DNA from 2 places in the Ensifer sp. NPDC090286 genome. Region 2 is predicted to be linked to the other one. Evidence: predicted binding sites of a transcription regulator. Region 2 holds the regulator's gene; the other holds the start of a gene.
What was found. Region 2 encodes PhoB, which activates phosphate uptake and scavenging genes when phosphate is short. Its sites were predicted from a motif close to TGTCATNNANCTGTCAT; they were not measured.
Positions count from the first base shown of each region.

Region 1: ACIQUG_RS09290 (DUF1045 domain-containing protein) is a predicted target of PhoB. The motif match lies at 2,418-2,434, and genes of this name have one in related genera.

Region 1 is NZ_JBIVYF010000001.1:1,836,495-1,840,801, reverse strand. It holds gene mnmD (tRNA (5-methylaminomethyl-2-thiouridine)(34)-methyltransferase MnmD) at 1-677, opposite strand, end outside; gene ACIQUG_RS09300 (NAD(P)/FAD-dependent oxidoreductase) at 717-1,859, shown strand; gene ACIQUG_RS09295 (PRC-barrel domain-containing protein) at 1,918-2,337, opposite strand; gene ACIQUG_RS09290 (DUF1045 domain-containing protein) at 2,534-3,337, shown strand; gene ACIQUG_RS09285 (NUDIX domain-containing protein) at 3,355-3,795, opposite strand; gene puuE (allantoinase PuuE) at 3,989-4,307, shown strand, end outside.
Region 2 is NZ_JBIVYF010000003.1:630,311-634,617, reverse strand. It holds gene pstB (phosphate ABC transporter ATP-binding protein PstB) at 1-745, shown strand, start outside; gene phoU (phosphate signaling complex protein PhoU) at 796-1,509, shown strand; gene phoB (phosphate regulon transcriptional regulator PhoB) at 1,712-2,395, shown strand; gene ACIQUG_RS18245 (GcrA family cell cycle regulator) at 2,464-2,985, opposite strand; gene ACIQUG_RS18240 (aspartate aminotransferase family protein) at 3,407-4,307, shown strand, end outside.

The DNA of each region.
Region 1 (4,307 bases), on a different contig from region 2:
AAACCCTTGCGCTTTTCGACGGCAAAGCCCGCGGCCTGCAAATTGCGGCGGACGAAACCGGCAGCGGCATAGGTGGCGAAACTTCCGCCGGACGCGGTCTTGTCGAAGACGAGCCGCATCAGATCCTCCGACCACATGTCGGGATTGCGTGACGGCGCAAAGCCGTCGAGGTACCAGGCGTCGAACGGTTGTTCCGTCCGGGCGACGCCCTCGAGTGCCGGACCGCAGACGACCGTGAGGCTAACGCCGTCGCCGAAGTCGATCCGGACGTCGCCATCGGGCTCGGCCGGCCAGCGCGAGGCCAGCGCCTGGCGCTCCGTGTCGATCTCCGGCCAATGGCTAAGCGCGCGCGAAGTCTCTTCTGCCGCCATCGGGAAACGTTCGAAGGACACGAACTGCAGCCGGTCGCCGGCGGTTGCGGTCATCTTCCACTGACGCCAGGTTTCGCAGAAATTGAGGCCGGTGCCGAAGCCGAGTTCGCCGATGCGGAAGGTGCCTGCACCGACCCAGCGATCGGGCAGGCCGTTGCCCGAGAGGAAGACGTGGCCGCACTCCAGCCGCCCGTCGGTGCGGCAATAAAAGTGATCGCCAAACTCCCGGGAATAGGGCATATCGCCCTCGTGCCAATCAAGGTTCTGGTGCGCCGGGGGCTCGATCGGGTCTGCGGATCCTGTCATGGCCATGGCGATAATCCGCCGGCCGGAGAAGGTCAATCGATGAGCGAGCTTTTGGTCGTCGGCGGCGGCATCATGGGGCTGTGGGCCGCGCTTGGCGCCGCGCGCAGGGGCATGACCGTACGGCTCGTCGAGCAGCAGGCGATCGGCGCTGGCGCCAGCGGTGGCCTTTTGGGCGCGCTCATGCCGCATATGCCCGATCGCTGGAACGACAAGAAGCAGTTCCAGTTCGACGCACTCGTGGCGATCGAAGAAGAGATCACGGCGCTCGAGGCGGAGACGGGCCTTTCGACCGGCTATCGGCGGACGGGCCGCTTGATCCCACTTGCCAAGCCTCACCTGCGCGACATCGCCCTTCGGCACGAGCAGGATGCACTGAGCCACTGGCGCGCGGCCGACAGGCAGTTCCACTGGCACGTGAAGGACGAGGGGCCCGAGGGCTGGCCAGGCGCAGAGGCAGCAGCGCACGGAATGGTCTTCGATACGCTCGCCGCGCGCGTCTCGCCGCGTCGCATGCTTGCGGCCCTCCGCGCGGCGCTCCTGCGGGCACCGAACGCCCATGTGGACGAACGCCGGGGCGTGCGCCGGATCGAGCCGGCACACGGTTGGGCGGAACTCGACGACGGCACCCGGATCGGTTTCGAGCATTGCATCATCGCCGCCGGTGTCGGCAGTTTTCAATTGATCGACGACGTGTCAGCGCCGCTGGCGGAAACGAGCGGCACGGCGGTCAAGGGCCAGGCGGCACTGCTGCGGGCGGAGATCGACCCGGCACTTCCGGTGATTTTCGCCGACGGCGTCTACATCATCGCCCATGACGACGGCCATGTGGCGGTCGGCAGCACCAGCGAAAACAGTTTTGCCGATCCCCTGTCGACGGACGCGCAGCTCGATGAACTGCTTCGGCGCGCCGTGGCGCTTGCGCCGCGACTGGCGGGTGCCGAGGTGGTGGAGCGATGGGCGGGGTTGCGCCCGAAATCAACGGGCCGCGAGCCGATGGTCGGCCGGCATCCGGACCATTCGAATGTCTCGGTCCTGACCGGCGGCTTCAAGGTGAGCTTCGGCATCGCCCACCGGCTGGCGCGGTTCGTCGTCGACGAGATCGCCGGTTCACCGACGATCGGTATTCCCGATTCCTTCTTCTGCCGGAATCACATAGCCGCACTTCGCGACAAAAGCCTTTAGCCCCGGACATGCGAAAGGCCCCGCCGGCGGCGGGACCCGAAAGATCGAAAGTCAGGCATTACATCCAGTAGGGCGGGACGCCGTAGTAGTCGTAGACACGGCGACCGTTTTCCGCGTTCCAATCGTATTCTTCGGTGCCGTGATATTTCGGCGCGTTTTCGACCTGATCGCGAGTCACATCAGTGCGATAGCCGCCGAGCTTCTCGTCATAGGTCAGCTTTGCCCAGGGCAGCGGATAGTGATCTTCGCCGAGGCCGAGAAAGCCGCCGAAGCCGAGCACCGCATAGGCGACGCGCCCGCTGCGCTTCTCGATGATCACGCGCTCGATCGAGCCGATGTGTTTTTCGTCGGGGCCGTAGACCCTCGTGCCTTCAACCTTGTCGCTCGCGATCAGGTCGTGGGTCTCCTTGATCCGGGCGTCCTGAAGGTTCGCATTGTGATAGGTCACGCTTCTTCTCCATCCTTGTTTTCCTACCATTGGGGAACGGGCTATCGGCCGGATGGTTCCGAAAAACCAACGGCGACGTTCGGGCGGGCGCTGCGCTCATCCCCGGCCGACTTCGTCAATCTGTCACGCAAATCACCTAAGACGCGGCCATTGGACAAGTCGGGGTGAGGGCGGAAAACCGCATGCTTTTGCTCATCCCGCGCTGAGGGATATCCGGAGCCAGCCGATGCGCTATGCCATTTGTTTTACGCCGCCGATGGCCGACACGCTTTCCGCGACCGCTGCAAGCTGGCTGGGGCGCAACGTCTATTCCGGCGACCCCACGGAATTGCCGTCGGTCGCGGGCTTGAGCGCCGCAGATGTCGCCTATCACACGGCGGTACCCCGCCGCTTCGGCTTTCACGCGGTGATGATGTCGCCGTTCCGCCTCCACCCCGACATGACGGAATCGAAGCTTCTGAAGGCGCTGATGCATTTTGCCGGCGCCCAGACCCCGTTCGAAATCGATCGCCTGGAGGTTGCCCGCATCGGTCGATGCTTCGGGCTGATGCCGCAGGTGCCGAGTACGGCCATGCATCTGCTTGCGGCCAACGTCGTTCAGGAGTTCGACGCCTTCCGCGCGCTGCTCAGCGAAGACGAGATCGAGCGTTCCGATCCGGACCGGCTGACCGCGCCGCAGTTTTCCAACCTGTACCGTTGGGGCGATCCGCATGTGATGGACGAGTACCGCTTCCACATGATGCTGACCGGTCCGCTTGCACCAGACGCGATGCGGCGGGTCGAGGCGCCGCTTCGCGACCTCTTCGAGCCCTGCCTATCAAAACCGCTTTCGATCGGCAGCCTTGCGCTGTTTGTCGAACAGGAGACGGGGGCGCCCATGCGGGTGCATTCGCAGCACCCGCTCGGCAAGATCTCGACGAACACGCGCGCAGAGCGGGCAAAGCGCGCCGCCGCCGATCCGTCGCTGGCGCCGCAAGGCGCCGTCCGGCCGCTGCCGCTGATCGTCGCGGCGCTGATGGCGCATCGCTAAGCGGAAACGCACGCGGGCTAATCTTCAAGCAGCAGCGCTTTCGGATAGGGCAGACCGAGGGGCGGCATCTCCGCCGGCGCGAAGTAGCGTAGCGACTTCGTCTCGCTGTCGCTGATCGGCTGCTGGGAGCCAACGATCCGGCATCGATAGAGGGTAACCACATATTCGACGCGGTCGCCGTTCGGGTAGGTGTAGCGAAACGCTTCTCCGCCGAAGACGCCCAGTATCCGCTCGACCGAGACCGGATAGCCGGTTTCCTCCATGACCTCGCGAAGGATCGCGTCGACAGGCGTTTCGCCCGGCTCGATGGCGCCGGCCGGCAGGCTCCAACCTTCGCCGCTTGCTTTCTCCTGCAACAGGATCCGGCCATCGGGATCGAGAATGGAGGCCGCCACCGACGGGCAGAGAAGCAGGCCGGAACCGATTTTACCGCGAAGCGCTTGAATGTAGGATTTCATCTCGATCAGAGCCGTTGTCCTTGCCAATCCATTCAACGCCGTTTCGAAAAATCTCTCAGCCTAGGGCCCAGCGGAATTTTTCTGGTGATTTCCGTCAGGGCCATGGCGCTGCCGCTGCCCCGCTTCCCGTCATTTCGGTATCGACAATCCGGTCGGCGGTGATACCGTTCTTAAAAATTCGAAGGGTGATTTGATGTCTGAGACTAAGTATCCGCGCGACCTCGTTGGCTACGGCCGCAATCCGCCGAAGGCAAACTGGCCGGGCGATGCGCGCATCGCCGTGCAGTTCGTGCTGAACTACGAAGAGGGCGGCGAAAGCTGCATTCTCGATGGCGACCCGGCGTCCGAATGCCTGCTGTCGGAGATCGTCGGCGCACAGCCCTGGGCTGGCCAGCGCAACCTCAACATGGAATCGATCTACGAATATGGCGCCCGTTCCGGCTTCTGGCGGCTGTGGCGCATGTTCACCAGCCGTAATGTGCCGCTGACCGTCTATGGCGTGACGCAGGCCA
Region 2 (4,307 bases):
GATCGGCAAGGATGTGTCGGTCTATTACGGCGAGAAGCGCGCGCTTTTCGACGTCAACCTCAACATCCGCGAGAACACCGTCACGGCGCTGATCGGTCCTTCGGGTTGCGGCAAGTCGACCTTCCTGCGCACGCTGAACCGCATGAACGACACGATCGAGAACTGCCGCGTCACCGGCAAGATCACGCTCGACGAGGACGACATCTACGACCCGACGATCGACGTCGTCGAACTGCGCGCCCGCGTCGGCATGGTCTTCCAGAAGCCGAATCCTTTCCCGAAGTCGATCTACGACAACGTCGCCTACGGTCCGCGCATCCACGGACTTGCCCGCACCAAGGCCGACTTTGACGAAGTGGTCGAGACCAGCCTGCAGAAGGCCGGTCTGTGGAACGAGGTAAAGGATCGTCTTCAGGAGCCGGGCACTGGCCTTTCCGGTGGTCAGCAGCAGCGCCTCTGCATCGCCCGTGCCGTCGCCGTCAGCCCGGAAGTCATCCTGATGGACGAGCCCTGCTCGGCGCTCGATCCGATCGCGACGGCCAAGGTTGAAGAACTCATCCACGAACTGCGCACGAACTTCACGATTGTCATCGTGACCCACTCGATGCAGCAGGCCGCCCGCGTTTCGCAGCGCACCGCCATGTTCCACCTCGGCAATCTCGTCGAGGAGAACGACACCGACAAGATGTTCACCAATCCGGATGACCAGCGCACCCAGGATTACATCATGGGCCGCTTCGGCTGAGGCCGCATAAGGCTGCAACAGTAACTGCAAAGCGCCCGTAAGGATCGACGATCATGTCCATGCATATCATGTCCGCCTATGACGAAGAACTGAAGTACCTGACGCGCCGCATCTCGGAGATGGGCGGTCTCGCCGAGCAGATGGTCGCCGAATCCGTTCGCGCGCTGGTCAATTCCGACCTCGCTCTCGCGCAGAAGGTGATCTCGGACGACACCGTTCTCGACGACGCCGAGCGCCAGATCGGCGAGAAGGCGATCGTCACCATCGCCAAGCGCCAGCCGGTCGCCGCCGACCTGCGCGAGATCATGGGATCGATCCGCATCGCCTCCGATCTGGAACGCGTCGGCGATCTCGGCAAGAACACCGCCAAGCGCGTGATCGCGGTTGCCGGATCCGGCATTCCGCGCAAGCTCGCCCGCGGCCTGGAGCACCTGGCGGAGCTTGCTCTCGTCCAGCTCAAGGAAGTGCTCGACGTCTACGCCTCGCGCTCGCCCGAGAAGGCCAACAGCATCCGCGAGCGCGACGAGGAGATCGATGCGATCTACACCTCGCTGTTCCGCGAGCTGCTGACCTACATGATGGAAGATCCGCGCAACATCACGCCCTGCACGCATCTTCTGTTCTGCGCCAAGAACATCGAGCGCATCGGCGACCACGCGACCAACATCGCCGAGACGATCTATTACATGGCGACGGGTGCTCAGCCGGAAGGCGAGCGTCCGAAGGATGACACCACGTCGACGCTGGGCTCGGTCAACGACTGAGCGCCGAGCGCGCCGTAAGCATGCATGCCCTTTGAAATTTGATCCGGTCGCGGCTTCGGTCGCGGCCCCGAATTCCTGTATCTGAAGCACGCGGTTTTCGCCCCGCCTTTGAAATCGGCGGACGTGCTCCAGATTTAGAGTGTCTGAGCGCCGGCCGGGCCGATGAGCCCAAGGGTCGCCCGCGGTAAGGAGACGTTACCTGATGTTGCCAAAAATCGCCGTAGTCGAAGACGAAGAGGCGCTGAGCGTTCTGCTGCGTTACAATCTGGAAGCCGAGGGCTTCGACGTCGACACGATCCTCAGGGGCGACGAGGCGGAGATCCGGCTTCAGGAGCGGCTGCCCGACCTGCTCATCCTCGACTGGATGCTGCCCGGTGTTTCCGGCATCGAACTTTGCCGCCGGCTGCGCCAGCGCCCGGAGACGGAGCGCCTGCCGATCATCATGCTGACGGCGCGCGGCGAGGAAAGCGAGCGCGTCCGGGGTCTGGCGACCGGCGCCGATGACTATGTGGTCAAGCCATTCTCCACTCCGGAGCTGATGGCGCGCGTCAAGGCGATGCTGCGCCGGGCAAAGCCCGAGGTGCTGTCGACGCTGCTTCGCTGCGGCGACATCGAACTCGACCGCGAGACCCACCGCGTTCACCGCCGCAGCCGCGAAGTGCGCCTCGGCCCGACCGAGTTCCGTCTTCTGGAGTTCCTGATGTCCTCGCCGGGCCGCGTCTTCTCGCGCTCGCAGCTTCTGGACGGCGTGTGGGGCCATGACATCTATGTCGACGAACGCACCGTCGACGTGCATGTCGGTCGCCTGCGCAAGGCTCTGAATTTCTCGAACATGCCGGACGTTATCCGCACCGTTCGCGGAGCCGGCTATTCGCTCGAAAGCTGACAGATCCGGAAGTCTCCAACAAAAAAAGGGGCCGATCGGCCCCTTTTTTATTGATGCTGTCCGGCTTCTTAGCGGGCCCTGCGGCGCTCGCCCGACGGCTGGTAGGCCAGCCGCGCATGGAAGGTGCAGTAAGGCGAGGATTCCGGGGAATCGTTGCCGCAGAAGTGAAACTCTTCCTTCAGCGGGTCGCCGATCGGCCACTTGCAGGTGCGCTCGGTGAGCTGGGTCAGCTCGAGGCGGCGCGACATCGGCACGACAACGTCGGTCCGGGTGCTGAAATCCTGCTCGGCAACGAGATCGACTTCGATTTCTTCCTTGAGAACGACAGCGCCGGCCGTGCGTGCAACCGGGCGGGCCGAAACGCGCGAAGCGTAGTTCGGCGCACGCGGTGCCGAAGTCGGGCGCTTCGGACGGGCCGCCGTCGTGGTGCTGCCGCCGGCCTTGGCGCGACCTGGCAGGCTCAGGCGGTGAACCTTGCCGATGACAGCGTTACGGCTGACGCCGCCGAGCTGTGCCGCGATCTGGCTCGCGCTCAGGCCCTCGGACCAAAGCTTCTTCAGTTTCTCCACCCGCTCGTCAGTCCAGTTCATTTCTGCACTCTCCGTTCTCAGCGTTGGGGATGGCAGAATCCCTCACCGCACCCCGGCTGAACCCCGGGGTTGCAAACGCGATAACTCTTTTGGTGACTAGGTCCGCCGCATGCGTCTAGTAATTGAATGTTAACGTACTGACCGCTGGACTCTGTGGCAAGAGTCCCGGGAATCAGGCCGAATCGATTTCGTAGTTTTCCCCAACTTGCTCGGCCGGCGTTGCATTTTTGCAAGCCCTCCCGGACGATTTTTCTGCTGCCAGGAATCGATCCTTCATGTTGCGCTGCAAGGCTTGGTTTTGTTGACATTGCAGCGCGAAATGGGAATAGTGCCTGCGCCGCCGAAAGGCGGCATTTTTGATTTTTATCGGACCGCGTGAGGCGCGGGATCGATGTCGATCTGGAGTGAAGGAGAGCCTCGCATGACTGCAACAACGCCGCTTTACGATACCTACATGCGCGCGCCGTTGCGTTTCGAGCGAGGAGAGGGCGCCTGGCTGATCGCTGAAGACGGTACGCGTTATCTCGATTTCGGCGCCGGCGTTGCCGTGAACTCGCTCGGCCACGCGCATCCCCACCTCGTCGAAGCGCTGAAGGCGCAGGCCGACAAGGTTTGGCACCTGTCCAACCTCTATGAGATTGCGGGCCAGGAAAGCCTCGGTCGCCGGCTGACGGCCGTGACCTTTGCCGACAAGGTGTTTTTCACCAATTCGGGTGCGGAAGCGCTGGAATGCGCCATCAAGACGGCACGGCGTTACCACTTCTCCAAGGGTCACCCGGAGAAATTCCACGTCATCACCTTTGAGGGCGCTTTCCACGGCCGCACGATCGCGACGATCGCCGCCGGCGGTCAGCAGAAATACATCGAAGGTTTCGGTCCGAAGGCGCCGGGCTTCTACCAGGTCCCGTTCGGCGACATCGCTGCCGTCAAGAATGCGATCACAGAGGAAACCGCAGCGATCCTGATTGAGCCGATCCAGGGCGAGGGCGGTATCCGCCCGGCGACCAAGGAGTTTATGCAGGAACTGCGCGCGCTCTGCGACGAGTTCGGCCTGCTCCTGATCCTCGACGAGGTTCAGACGGGCGTCGGCCGTACCGGCAAGCTGTTTGCCTATGAATGGGCCGACATCCGCCCGGATATCATGGCGGTCGCCAAGGGTATCGGCGGCGGCTTCCCGTTCGGCGCCTGCCTGGCGACCGAGGAAGCCGCATCTGGCATGGTGGCGGGCACGCACGGCTCCACCTATGGCGGCAATCCGCTGGCCATGGCTGTCGGCAACGCCGTGCTCGACGTCGTTCTTGCCGACGGGTTCCTCACGCATG